One region of the Paenibacillus sp. FSL R7-0210 genome, then DNA from elsewhere that is predicted to be linked to it. Evidence: riboswitches for the same ligand, from Rfam matches in the RefSeq annotation. Region 1 holds a riboswitch; each other region holds the start of a gene.
The links. Region 1 has a riboswitch for cyclic di-GMP ahead of MKY64_RS22320 (PA14 domain-containing protein). Riboswitches for the same ligand answer to the same signal wherever they lie in the genome.
Positions count from the first base shown of each region.

Region 1 (4,733 bases):
CTGGTGCTGGTGCTACTGTCGCTGCTGGTACCGTGGTCGGTACTGCTGTTGTAGCCGGAGCAGGTATGGATGTGTTGCCTGCTCTGGAGAAAAGCGCACTTGCAGGCACGGTTCCCTTCACCTGGCTGGGGCTCTGCCACATCAGATGGACATTCGCATCGCCTGCATTCTCATAATACTCTACCTTAATATCGTACAGTTGCCCGGCAGTCAAGGCTATGCTTCCTGTGCGGGCAGTTCCGCTCTGCTTGACCCAGCTGTCAATGACTGCTGTGCCGTTCACCCACAGGCGGATACCATCATCCGATGTAGTATAGAACTGATAGGTCTCACTGTAAGCCGGCTTAATCTGGCCGGTCCAGCGGATCGAGAAGTAGTCTACACCGAGTGCAGCATTAGGAGTACCCTGGCGCCAATTGAAGCTGATGACATCATCGTTACGCACCATAACCGGCGTTCCCAAGAGCGTCATGTTCTTGAAGTATTCTCCAAGCAAGCCATTCTGGGCAGGCTTACTGTCCGTATCACCGGAGGTTGGGACCGGCTTCGGAATCGGCGCAACGGTTGGTGTTGCCGTTGGTGTCGGTGTTACAGTCGGCGTTGGTGTTGGTGTTGCAGTCGGCGTTGGTGTCGGTGTTGCAGTCGGCGTTGGTGTCGGTGTTGCAGTCGGCGTTGCGGTAGGCGTTGGCGTTGCCGTTGGCTTAGGAGCCGCCGCCGGAGCAGACCAGGCCTTATATTGGTCACGGGTCAGTGTGTAGCTGTCATTCATGAAATTCTTGATCGTAGCCGTGCTGTTATTCTCATAGAGCATCTTGCCCCAGTTCATCATGAACACATAATTCTGCTGGGTCAGCTTCAGCTTCGAGATGTTCGGCATTTCGCCGTTCTCGCCGATGCCGATCGGTTTGCCGCCAGCCAGGCTGGTCAGATCATCATGATATTTATTCGAGTAGTCGTTATTATATATATCTGCTGCCAGTACATCCACTCTGTCCGCGCCCGGATAGGTCCGTGCATAGGGATCAGAGTTGGCATTCGGCGCATTCGGGTTCCATACCCAAATCAGATTATTTAACTGATGAACGTTCACGAACCGGTCATACATAATATTCCATAGTGCAGTGAAGTTGTCTTTCTTGCCCCACCAGAACCAGCCGCCGTTCATTTCATGGTACGGTCTCCAGAGGATCGGAACCTTAGCATCCCGCAGGCTTTTCAGAGAGACAGCTACTTTATCCAGATCGGTGATCAGCGCATTATACTCTGGCGTGCCGGGGGTTACGTATTTGTTAAATTGCGCCTGAGTAATTGGCTTCTGCACATTGGACCATTCGTACTTGGTGCCCGGCAGACTCTGGTGGAAGGTCATGGCGACAATGCCGCCCGCTCTGGACCAGTTCGTTGCACTCCAGACGATATTTTTGCGTTGTGCAGCTACTCCGCTCTCGCTCTGTCCACCGATTGCTCCAAGCTCATACCCATGCAGTGCGGCGTATTGTCCGCTTGTTCCCTTCAGCTTGTTGCTCAGCTCATCCGGACTTTCGAAATAGTCATGCTGCCCTGTAATGATTCCGTTCCCGGAGATCTCATAGAGACTGTTCAGCAGCTTGACCGCCTCGGCTGAAGCATTAGGATTCACTGGTGCCCCTGTAGAGGAAGCAGCCTTGACAGTGGACGGGGCGATTCCCAGTCCCACGGGTACAGCAGACAATACCACGGCCAGCGACAGCACAGCGCAGAGCAAACGAGACTTACGGTAAGTTTTCACAATATTCTCTTCCTTTCGGTAGCCAGGCTGCCACTCTTGCGAAGGCCCTATAGCTTTGCGTCCCTATCTTTCGATTAGGTTTGCCATTGTCGTTTTGGAAGGATCAATCCCTCTTACCGTAAGTATCGTCGATATGCAAATTTAATGTAGAGTAAAAACAAATTTTGTCTGAAAAATAGTTCTAAATGCCTGATTTAAAATTGTAACAATTGGTTAAATAGATAAGTTAGACCTACGAAATGAACTGATGTAGAGCGATATCCTCCCAGTCCAGAGTAATACGGATATTGTCCTCCTCTACCAGCTCAGACCCTGTCTGCACCTCAATGAACTCCACATCGGTAAGAGCAAGAATGGCATGCTTGGTTCCTTCCGGTATCCGCACCACATCTCCCGCCTTCACCTTATGCATCTTCTCATTGATGACAATGCTGGCTTCCCCGCTGACGAAGGTCCAGATTTCACTGCGTTTGTGATGCAGCTGGTAGCTGATATTTTTGCCCTCATTGATGAAAATCCGCTTGGTCAGCACCTCGTTGCCTTCGTCATATTTCACATAATCGATCACCTTGTAGTGGCCCCAGCGGCGCTCTTCGTACATCGGTCTTTGTTCAAAAGTCTTCAGCACTTCCTTGATCCGCGGACTCTCGGCCTTGTGCGTCACCAGAATGCCGTCCGGGCTGGCGGCGATAATCAGATCCTTCGCCCCGATTACCGTGATTGGAATATCCAGCTCGTTAATGAGGCAGGTGCCTTCGGAGTCAGCGGTGATAAAGCCTTTGCCGACATGGTTACTGGTCATTTCCTCGGTCAGCGTATTCCAGGTGCCCAGGTCTTTCCAGAATCCGGCGTAAGGCTGCACGACGATGTTCTCTTCTTTCTCCACCACTTCGTAATCGAAGCTAATCGAGGACAGCAGCTTATACTGCTTCTGCAGCTCCTCGTAATTGAGCGGCAGCCCTTTGCGCTGCAGGATATCCAGCAGGTAACCCAGACGGAAGGCGAACACTCCGCAGTTCCAGAGCGCTCCCCGCCTGATTAGCTCCTCAGCTTGGATGCGGTCCGGCTTCTCCTGGAAGTGGCTCACTTGCAGGTAACCATTCGCTCCCGCATCTGCGCCCGTTGGAATAATGTAGCCGTATTTCTCCGAAGCATGCTCGGGAACTACGCCCATCAGCGCCAGGTTCGCCCCGCTCACCAGCATGGTGTTCTCCAACTGCAGCACCGTTTCGAAAAAGGAGGATTCCACGTATGGGTCCACCGGCAGAATCGCCACGGTCTCGCTTGGGGACACCCCCGCGATGGAATACAGGTAGGCCGCCGTCAGCGCAATAGCCGGGAAGGTATCCCGCCGCTCCGGCTCTACAATGATCGGCACCTCGCTGCCGAGCTGGCTCTGGATCATCTCCACCTGGCTGCGCCCGGTCGCCAGATACGAGGACCCGGCCATGCCGTTCTCCTCCAGCTGTCTCCATACCCGTTGTACCATTGATTCCGGTTCACCTGCCGGGCTTGCCAGTACCTTCAGAAATTGCTTGGAGCGTGAATCATTGGACAACGGCCAGAGCCGCTTGCCGGAGCCGCCTGATAGAAGTACTAGTTTCATAGTGAACCCTCCATATCGTATTGTTATTGGGTATTTCTTGTTGCCGGAGCTGTGAGTTAAAATCCCGCCTGTTATGAGGGTCGCTGCAAGGAATTTTGGGCTTACGGCCGCTGTTGTCTCCAGATGTTGTTGATTATATTGCTTGCAGCAGATAACATCCGGAGACAAAGGCGGACGCTACCGCTCCTACAGCTCCAAAATTCCTCTCCGCTCCATTTCATAACAGGCTTGTGATTTTATATCCGCTTCGCCCGCTGGCGAAGCTCCCGGCTAAAGATCCGATATTGCCGCTTGTGGTAGCGGCAAGGGGAGCCGGGCCGCCGCTATGCTTGCGCGGCAGCAGTGGTAGCCTGTTGCCGGCAGCCTGCCTTCACGACAATTGAATCCCTGGTTGCCGCCTACTGTTGCGGCGGAGAAAAATCCAAAGGCTCAAAGACTCTTAAGTGCCGCTTGTTCCAAGGCGTCGCCGCTGACCTAGCGGCTGGAGAGAGCAAGAGTATAAGGCAACAGAAGCCAAGACAATGTAATTCAAGACGGCAATTCAAGACCTGGATTCAAGACTCTTGTGCCAAGGGCTCGCCGCACAAGTTCGCGGCGGCAGAAGCTGGTTAGTTAAGTACTAGGCACTAGTGCTCCTCATTTCCTCCATTTGGCCCATATCCGAGAAATCAGGTGCACTTGTGCTCTTCATTTGCTCGTTTAACCAACATTCCTGGGATTCAGGTGCACTTATGCTCTTCATTTGCTCGTTTAGCCAACTTTCCCGGGATTCAGGGGCACTTGTGCTCTTCATTTGCTCCATTTGGCCCGCATCCGGGAAATCAGGGGCACTTGTGCTCCTCATTTGCTCCATTTAGGCAACTTTAAGCACCATCAGAGGGATTTATCTCCTTCATTTCATCGCTCAGCCCACTTTCGGCGCATTTAATGGGATTTATCCCTCTCATTTCGCCGTCCAGCCCGCTTTCGGCGCATTTAATAGGATTTATCCCTCTCATTTCGCCGTCCAGCCCACTTTCGGCGCTTTTAATGGGATTTATCCCTCTCATTTCGCCGTCCAGCCCACTTTCGGCGCTTTTAATGGGATTTATCCCTCTCATTTCGCCGTCCAGCCCGCTTTCGGCGCTTTTAATGGGATTTATCCCTCTCCAGTCGCCCATCAGCCCACTTTCGGCGCATTCAATGGGATTTATCCCTCTCCAGTCGCCCATCAGCCCACTTTCGGCGCATTTAATGGGATTTATCCCTCTCATTTCGCCATCCAGCCCACTTTCGGCGCATTCAATGGGATTTATCGCCGTAACGCTTCAAGTGGATTGCCGGTCTACACCGCGCCAGCCACGCTGGCGGAGAATCCGC
Region 1 is NZ_JBBPAR010000001.1:5,279,413-5,284,145, forward strand. It holds gene MKY64_RS22320 (PA14 domain-containing protein) at 1-1,768, opposite strand, end outside; cyclic di-GMP riboswitch class I at 1,783-1,863, opposite strand; gene MKY64_RS22325 (sugar phosphate nucleotidyltransferase) at 2,001-3,374, opposite strand; gene MKY64_RS22330 (hypothetical protein) at 4,238-4,627, opposite strand; gene MKY64_RS22335 (UDP-glucose dehydrogenase family protein) at 4,699-4,733, opposite strand, start outside.

Region 2 (4,733 bases), 1.6 Mb from region 1:
GCCATAGTCGTTCGGGTCGATAATATTCACTTCCTTGCCCTGCTCCTCTACAGCCAGCACTTCATTAATGACATATCCGGGCCAGGCCTTGACCTGACCGGTTAACAGCGGACTCAGATCATATTTGACCGGCATCTCTTCGATTTGCGAAGGGTCGATACCCGCGCTTTTCTCCATGGCCCGGAAGGTCAGCTCTTCGTTGCCGCCCAGCTTAATGCCCACCTTTTGCCCGACCAGATCCTCCATCGTCTTGATCCCTGACTCTTTGAGCGTGAACATGACGAACGGGGTTTTGCGGTAGATCGCGGACAACGCTTTGACCGGGACGCCTTTCTCTCTGGCGATGACGATCTGGTCGGCACCGGTAACTCCGAACTCCTCACTGCCGGAAGCTACCATCTGCACAGCCGGGAAATCCGAGCCCCCCGGGCGGATCTCAACATCCAGCCCCGCTTCTTTATAGAAGCCTTTTTCCACTGCGGTATAAAAGCCGGCAAACTGCGCCTGGTGAATCCACTTCAGCCGGAGCACCACCTTTTTCAGCTCGCCCGAGCCTTCCGCTCCCTGGCCTTCAGCCTTCCCGGCTTCCGTATTGTTACCGCAGGCGGTCAGGAGCAGCATTAGCGAGGTTAACAGCATCAGCGCTTTTGTTCTGGACTTGTTCCACATGGTTATTCCCCCGTTTATGAATGATTTAGTATTGCTCCAGCGCCTTCAGCACCGCTTGTGAATCACTTACACTGCCGAACACTCCGCCCTGCATTTGAACCATACTCAGCGCCGCCAGGTGATTCGCTTCATCCGTCGCTCCTGTACAATCTGCAAGGATCAGACACTCGTACCCGCGGTCATTGGCTTCCCGCATCGTGGTGTGTACACAGACATCGGTAGTAATACCGGTCAGAATCAGATGGGTAATTCCTTTATTCTTCAGGATCAGGTCCAGGTCTGTTGCGTAAAAGCTCCCTTTGCCCGGCTTGTCTATAATGTACTCTCCGTGGGCAGGCGCCAGCTCATCAATGATCTGCCAGCCGCGCTCCCCCCGCACGAGGATTCGTCCCGCCGGTCCTTCGGAGCCGATCTCGGCCCCGATCTGGCGGCTGCGCCACCGCTTGTTCGCCGGCAGATCCGACAGATCCGGCTTATGCCCCTCGCGGGTATGGATCACGGTGAAGCCTTCGATGTCCCGGATACGGGCCAGCAGCCGCTGTATGGGCTGGATCGCCCTCGCTGTTAATGAGAGGTCATAACCCATTCTCTCGACGTAACCGCCCTTGCCGCAAAAATCCGTCTGCATGTCGATAATCATCAGCGCTGTCTTCGCCGGGTCCACAGCCCCGTCATAAGGCCAGATGTAAGGTGTTGCTGCAATCTGCATGGTTTATGCTCCCCTCCTGATGTCGCTATCTCTATTAATGTCATATTAGTTAACATTAATCCGTGTTTCCTTGGTATGAGTTAGATTATATTACAATGAATTTGCGATGTCTTCGGTTTTATTACGAAATAATACACTGAATGTTTGTGTTTATTCACATAGTTAACACATACATAACATTAACACCAGCAAAACCGCTTATCAAAAAAGAACACTCCGAGTCTTACCAAGCCCAGGGTGTCCCAACAGTTGAATGCTCATACTTTCCTCCCCCTGCCTCTTCCATAAGCTGTAAGCTCTGGGAAACCAGTTTTTTTGTCGAAATAGAGCTGCATATTTCGAGTTTTTTGATAAATAGGCATAATATAGTTGAAAAATAGCTCTTTAAGTACTAGAATTAAGCTTGTTTGCAGAAGTTAATGACGCGTAAGAACTATTTATGACTCTTTTTGTCGATTACAGTCGACCATAACTCCCACCTCTACAGGATGTATATCATTGATCTATTTCTAAAGGCAAACTCCCCGAAAGGGCAGGACGCAAAGCCATGGGCCTAAGAACGCCGGAATCTGCGTTTACGGTTGCCAGGCTGCCAATAGAGACCACTTAAGCCAGCTATTCAGGAGGGAAAGCCTCCCAGGCTTGATGATGTTCTTTTTCTGTACGAATTGCCATTGATCATACGAAAAAGTGAGGTTACAACCATGCCGCAGCAGGATATCGAACCAAGCCGATATGAATTCGTAGAGTCCCTGATGCTCGAACGTAAAGGTCTCCTGGATTCATTCTCTGTGGAGGGCCGAGCTTCTGACGGGACAACTGGAGATAAGAATGGAATTATCCTCGTGCAGGACAACCAGATATTCATTACTCCCCCGCTCCCCGGAGGTGCTCCCGCCCGCATTTCTGCGGTCCACCCTGTTGTCCTGAAGATCAACTGGAAGACCGTTACAGAGCCAACCGAGGTGACCAGAGCGGATTATATCACTTGGGAGATCTGTGAGAAGCCGCAATATGAAATTACCGTATCGCCTGACAAGCTCAAGGTCCACTTCACTTTATACCGTGCAGAGAAGTACGCCTGGAATCTGGTCAACTGCCCCGCCGCCTTCGAAGCGGTCGTCCGTGCCCAGCCCAATCCGGCGATGCTGCTGTCCACGCTCACCATAGAACAGATTATCGCCTCACTGGACAACCGTTTTATTCTGCGCAACCTGAACATTCCCGCCCTGTACGCGGAGCTTACGAACCCTACATATCTCCCCGTATGCATCGCTGAAGGCAGAGCCCCGCTGCCCGGCAAGGAAGCCCGGCTGGAATTCCTGCTGCCTGAGCATACACTGGAGGGGAACCGGATGCTTCAGGGACAGGGAGCCCGGGGTCAGAAGCCTGCAGAACCCTTGGAGTATCTCCGTTTCCCGGGAGCCCCCTTTGCCTTTGCAGGCGAAGTCTTCGCCCGCAAGCTGCCGCCGGAAGAAGGCATTCCCGGCCTCGACACAGACGGAAGGGTCCTGCCCCCTCCCCCGCCGCAGGATATCTACTTTGCTGCCGGTAATCATGCCAAGCTCCTTCCCTGTGGTAATATCGTAGCCCGGCACACCGGCAGGCCCCGTATCTGCGGGGGAAGCGGCAGCGTCCGGATATGTGACTTCCCTCCGGTCAGTCTTCTGGCCAGAGAGATGACAGATCCTGCGGGCGATGTTATGTTCGCAGGTGACATCATTGTACCGGGAGATCTGGAAGGACCTGTACGAATTGAAGCCCTCGGGAATGTGTACGTCTATGGCGATATCCGCCAATCTACAATTATAGCCACCGGCAGTATTTACGTTAGCGGCCAGGTCACCGGCAGCGGCCTGTACGCCGGGCACGCCGGGGTAATGCAGCATCGTCTGCACAGCCTCGCAAGCCTGCTGCGGACAGAGACGGACGGACTGCTTGAGGCGGCGCGCCAGCTGGCCAAGAATGTGGAATCCCGCCAGCAATCCGTGAATTACGGCCTGGTAGTCATGCTGCTGCTGGAGGATAAATACAGCCACTTGGGCAGCCTGATCCGTGATCTTCAGGCTGCGCTAAGCCGTATGAACGGGGCGTTCGGCTCCGGCACGGACCAGCTCTGGCAGATGCTTGAGGTATTCGCCCATCCGGGACAATTCACCGGGTACATCACGGACAGTGTCCTAAGCCACTTCTCCAGGCTGCTGCTTAAGCTGGGTGAGGAGATTGAGCTGCTCCAGGAGGAGCATGCGGTGATTAATCTCGCCCGGTCACAGGACAGCCGCCTGGAGTCCGGCGGCAAGCTGCTTGTGCGTGATTCCTGCTAAGACTACTACTATATAAGGAGAAGTGAGAGCGTGCGATATAACCGTCTGGGCAATAGCGGCCTGCAGGTGTCCGCCCTGGGTCTTGGAACCAATTCCTTCGGCAAACGGGCAGATCAGGAGACCTCGGTCCGCATTCTGCACACCGCTATGGATCAGGGCATCAATTTCATCGATACCGCCAATATCTATGCCGGCTCTGAATCGGAGCGGATCATCGGCCTTGCGCTTGAAGGCAAACGCCATAACGCAGTGCTGGCGACCAAAGCCGGATTGCCGAAGCATGAGGGACCCGGCGGCAGCGGCTCTTCGCGCCATCATCTGATGCAGGAGCTGGAGGGCAGCCTGCGCCGGCTGAAGACCGACTATGTGGATCTGTATCAGATTCACACCTTCGACCCCTACACACCGCTGGAGGAAACGCTGCGCACGCTGGATGATCTGATCTCCGCAGGCAAGGTGCGCTATATCGGAGCCTCCAATTATGCCGCCTGGGAGCTGATGAAGGCGCTTGGAATCAGCGAAGCCCGGCACTTCGCGAAATACATCTCTATCCAGTGCAGCTATTCGCTGGCTGACCGCACGCCCGAAGCGGAGCTGCTTCCGCTCTGCCTGGATCAGGGTCTGGGCATCATCCCATACTTCCCTCTGGCGGGCGGCATTCTTACCGGCAAATATACTGGCAGCAGCAAAGCCCCTGCCGGCTCCAGAGCAGAGACCGATCCGAACTTCCGCCGCTTCCTTACCCCGGAGCGCATCTCGCTCGGGGAGCAGGTTCAGGCCATTGCGGAGCGACTGGGCACCTCACCTGCAGCTCTATCCCTGGCCTGGCTGATGAACCGGCCCGCCGTCTCCACGGTGATCGTCGGTGCAACTACTGTAGAGCAGGTACAACATAATCTGCTGAGTCTCTCCGCTTCACCGGATGCGGAAATACTTGAGCAGCTTGACCAGGCCAGCGCCGCCTTCCGCACCGGCGAGCCGTTTGCAGTCTACCGGCTGCCGTAAGCGCTGACGGTGACGTTCATATCCAT
Region 2 is NZ_JBBPAR010000001.1:6,877,894-6,882,626, reverse strand. It holds gene MKY64_RS29295 (ABC transporter substrate-binding protein) at 1-669, opposite strand, end outside; gene biuH (biuret amidohydrolase) at 695-1,378, opposite strand; cyclic di-GMP riboswitch class I at 1,883-1,975, shown strand; gene MKY64_RS29285 (flagellar assembly protein A) at 2,083-3,702, shown strand; gene MKY64_RS29280 (aldo/keto reductase) at 3,733-4,707, shown strand.
Region 2: another riboswitch for cyclic di-GMP. It lies ahead of MKY64_RS29285 (flagellar assembly protein A); the one in region 1 lies ahead of MKY64_RS22320 (PA14 domain-containing protein).

Region 3 (4,733 bases), 3.8 Mb from region 1:
CAAGCGGCTGATTTAGGTTTAAATTGTATTTATTAAGCTTGTGCGGTTGAAGTGATCTCCAGATTCTCAAGTCCTGCTTTGCGGCCCAGGCGTGCCAGCTGCATTTTGAGGATCGGGTTATTTTCCAGGGTAAGACTCACTTTCTGGAAGCCGTCAGCCTTGAACATGATGAAGCAGCCTTCAAGCAGCGGTACAACATCAGGAGCGGTTACATTCAGCTTGCGGCAGTCGATCTCTAGTGCATATTCAGCAGGGCTGATCGGGTTAATAGTCTGCTGGTAAGCCTGTATAGATTTGAGCCCGTCCTCGTTAGAGAAGGTTCCCTCCAGCTCAATATTGATTACTTTCTTCGCAGTATCTGTCTTCAAAATAAATTGTCCCATGTTGATCTCTCCCTAAGTGAAATTTCCAATACCTCCAAAACATCATTCCTGCGACTCTATTCGACAAAACCGCAATTTGATTTGGGATATTTTGCCTTCATTATAACCAGATCATTCTGAAATACGCAACATAAAAGTCGAAATTTGTAGAATTATGAAGATTTTTCTTTGATCGCCTCCAGGGTATCCAGCAGCACATTAAAGGCCGAAATCACCCGGGGAGCACCGACGCAAGGGGTCAGATGCAGCAGCACGCCCTTGATCTGCTCGACGGTCATGCCAACGCGGAGCGCCATTACATAATGAACCCCCAGCTGTTCATATTGCCCCATCGTAATCAGAGATGAGATCACTGCGATCTCCTTCCAGTCAGAGCCAATCGTGGTCCGCTGAAAAATATCGCCATAGGCATTGCCCATGATATATTCGGCTAATTCCGGAAAATGCTCTTTGATCGGAGCCAGGGCCTTGGCCCCATAATCTCCTGAGAGATCAGTGAAATGATCGAGTCCGCTGTTCATGTTCTTGTTCACGATATGTCCTCCTGATAGTAGGTTAGAGGTGTGCGGATAGGGCTTCCTTACGTAAGATCCAGCGTGCGGTGGGCCGTAGGAGGCATTTCATCACGGTCAGTCAGCAGCTCAATGACAGCTGCCTTGTTAAGTGCCACAGCTTCGCGGATTGCGGCAGCGAACTCCTCCTGCGTCTCGCAGCGGAAGCCGGCTGCACCCAGCGATTCGGCGAATTTCACGGCATCCATCGGAACCTCGAAGATCGTACCGTCAATCCGGCCGGTCGTTTTCTCCATACCCTTAAGCGCCATATCCAGCTGCTTATTGTTCACCACAATGAAAATCACCGGAATGTCCTTGCAAACGGCTGTGTTTATTTCAGTTCCGAGCATCATAAAACAGCCGTCACCGGTAATGCAGAAGACAGTCTCTCCGGGAGAAGCCGTCTTGGCGCCGATCGCCATGCCAATTGAATTGCCCATGCAAGCAAAGTAGGCATCGAATATGAAGCTGCCGGGCCTGCGGACATTGAACCATTTCACAGCATTGAACCCGTGACTGCCGTCATCTACAAACACGCTGCTGTTGTAAGGAATCAAGTCGCTCATCGTGCTCATTACCGAAGCCAGAGAGAGCCCCGCCAGCACGGGCAACTCGTCATTGTAAGCATTGGAGATTGTGATTTCATGCTTGGTGACCGTAGAGGGGTCCAGCTTCTGAAGATACAGTGCCAGGTTGTCCCTTAAGTCCCCGCCGACAGCGATGGTGGATGAGGACAGTATTTTGCCGACAAAGGTTGGATCTACATCGAACTGGATCAGCTGCGGCGGATGATTCTCCGGCTTCAGGTTGCAGATGGTCATGTCGCTCAGGCGGGAACCCAGAACAATGAACAGGTCGCTGTTGTTCAGCAATTCATCGCCGTGCGAGGAGCCGCCAACGCCGACAGGACCGTGGTAGAGCGGGTGATCATAAGCTATTGCACCTTTGCCGCCTGGAGAGGTGACTACAGGAATGTTGAAGGTTTCGGCCAGCTGAACCAGTTCCTGATGGGCACCTGAGCGGTTGACGCCTTTACCGGCAATGATCAGCGGCCTAGCGGATTGATTAATCGCCGAGATGACCCGGTCATAGTTCTGATAACTGACTAGTCCCTCGCGTTCCGGCAGAACAATCCGGCATTCCGCGAGCCGCTCTGTCTGCACATCAAACGGAATGCAGAGATGGACCGGACCTTTTTGGTCACCGAGGGCGATGGATAGGGCATGGTTGAAAATCGTGCTGAAGTGATCGCCGCGTTCAACGAGCTTGCTGAAGAGGGTAGCCGGCCGGAACATATCCGCCAAATCAGCCAGGTAGGAAGTGGAATCCTGACATTGGGGAATGCCCAGCTCCTTGATGGACTGATGTCCGGTGATGAAGAGGACGGGAAGATTATTGGCCTTGGCATGCGCTGCTGCGGTGAGCAGATTCGTTCCCCCCGGACCGGAGGTGCCGAAGGCTACCCCGAGACTGCCGGTCTTCAGAGCATAACCGCCGGCGGCGAAGCCGGAGCTGGATTCGTGCCGGCCGGGGATGAACTCTATACCGTAGTCAACCATTTTCAAAGCGATGGGGCAAATAGACTTGCCTATGATTCCAAAAGAATGAGTGACTCCCAGATCGTGTAATGCTTCCGCCATATAATCTGCAACTGTCTTCAGAACATCCACCCCGCAAGTTGTTATTTGTATACGTCAGCAATAGAAAACCTGTACTCACCATTGGAGCACAGGTCTGTTGCACGAATCACCATAATCAAACGCGAAACCTAAGGCGTTCACAGTTTTTCAGCAACCTGGCTGTCATGATCCCACTTCAGAAATGAGACTGTAGATCCATGGCTTTGCGTCATTCCCTTTCGGTGAATTTTGCCGGTATGCGGTTATAAATGAATTTGTGGAGAATTTTCCTTTACAATATATTCCTTGCTCCGCTTTTGTCAATAACCCCTGTGAGAAGAAACTCGGAATTTGACGAATATTCAGGAGTGAAAATGGCTAAATATTTGGATTTTCAAACTTTTGAAAATGGTTGTCCCTGGAAGACTAAAGTCTTAAAATGCAAATGGCCGTTTAGGTTGATTAATGTGGGAAGTGAGCATAAAGCCTCATTACATTCCTGATTTACTGCAAAACATTAAGAATTCACTAGATATACAGCATTACAAATTTCGGTGATAGGACTTAAGTAATAGTGATGTGAGATGTTAGCTTATAGACAAGCTATGACAATAGAACGACTATAGTAAAGAAGTGCAAAGCACGGTTTTTACCCTTATGCACAATTTCAACAATTTGTGAATATTACATAACAATCTTTGTTTTGCCCAAAAAAAGAGACACCTCCCGCAGAAAATTCCGCAGGCGTGTCTCTTTGTGCTGAGGTTAAAATTTGAAAATATGAATCGTTTTTTGCAGGTTGAAGACCGCGGAGGTCATCTTCTCTGTCTCCTCAGCTACGGATTGAAGAGCATGAATCTGTTCGTTCATCGCTGCGGATACCTCTTCCGTCCCTGCGGCGGTCTCCTGGGTGATGGCTGAGATATTCTCGATCGCCCCGGAGATCTTGAGCGCGCTCTCCAGCATAAGGTCACTCTCTGCGGAAAAGGAGGCAATCTGCTCGGTTATGTATTGGACACTATGCACAATTTGAGCAAAAATGTTGGCTGTCTCCGTAATCATCTCATTCTGCACCTGGACTACCTCTTCATTGATGGCGATGTTATCGATAGCCTGCTTGATATCCGCTTCGATGCTGCGTACCAGACCGAACACCTCTTTGGTTGAAGCGGTGGATTCCTCGGCCAGCTTGCGGACCTCCTGGGCAACAACGGCGAACCCGCGGCCATGCTCGCCTGCACGGGCGGCTTCAATAGAAGCATTGAGCGACAGCAGATTGGTCTGTTCAGCAATTTCGGTAATCGTCTTGGTAATCATCGTAATGCCTCGTGCGTTATGCGATAGGGCTTCGATAGTATCCGCCACCTTCTGGGTAGCCTGGATGTTCTTGCGCATGCCTTCGGCTTGGGTATCCACCGATTGCCGTCCCTGTTCTACCAATTCCAGCGTATGTACAGACCTTTTATTCATTTCCTTGGTGGAATTCGTATAATTGGAGACTTTGATTTCGATATCCTTGATCGATTCGGTCATATCAGCGATATCCACCGAGATTTCGTTAGCACCGAGGGCCAGTTCATTGGAGGAGGAGGCCACCTGCGCCATGACAAACTTCAGGTTCTGATTCTTGTCTTCAATCCCGCGGCTGGCGTCCATAACCTGACGGGTAATCTGTGAGGCATCGGTGAGGATTTTTTTGAGCTTGTCAATCATGGTGTTGAAGGAGCGGCTGATGTCGCCCATGGAGCCATTCTCATCGGCACGGCTGGTGAAGTCGCCTTTGGCAATCGTGTGCGTCACATTGGAGATATCCTCAAATGAAGATGTAAGCGTTCTCTCAATGAAGCGCGCAAGCGGGTAAGTCAGCGCTGCCAGGACGGCGACAAGAATAATGCCGATGAACAGCCTGTCCATGAGGATTAGCGTGATTAAGACAGGGACAGCGAATAAAGCGGCAACCAGGTAACATCCGGTGACGATTTTTTGTTTCAACGGCAGCTTGTTCATCCAGTCCATAATGTAAAGTCCCCCTATAAATAATAATGTGTATTGTAATATTATAGGGGATACTAGTGCATTTGGTCTATTATTAAAAATCGTATAATGCTGCCGCTTCACGCAGAGCCGCAGCAACCGTATCCGCAAGCTCAGGCGGTGCCGTCACCTTGATACCCTGA
Region 3 is NZ_JBBPAR010000001.1:1,466,935-1,471,667, forward strand. It holds gene MKY64_RS06210 (hypothetical protein) at 33-383, opposite strand; gene MKY64_RS06215 (carboxymuconolactone decarboxylase family protein) at 536-916, opposite strand; gene MKY64_RS06220 (thiamine pyrophosphate-binding protein) at 964-2,577, opposite strand; cyclic di-GMP riboswitch class I at 2,724-2,820, opposite strand; gene MKY64_RS06225 (methyl-accepting chemotaxis protein) at 3,322-4,572, opposite strand; gene MKY64_RS06230 (helix-turn-helix transcriptional regulator) at 4,646-4,733, opposite strand, start outside.
Region 3: another riboswitch for cyclic di-GMP. It lies ahead of MKY64_RS06220 (thiamine pyrophosphate-binding protein); the one in region 1 lies ahead of MKY64_RS22320 (PA14 domain-containing protein).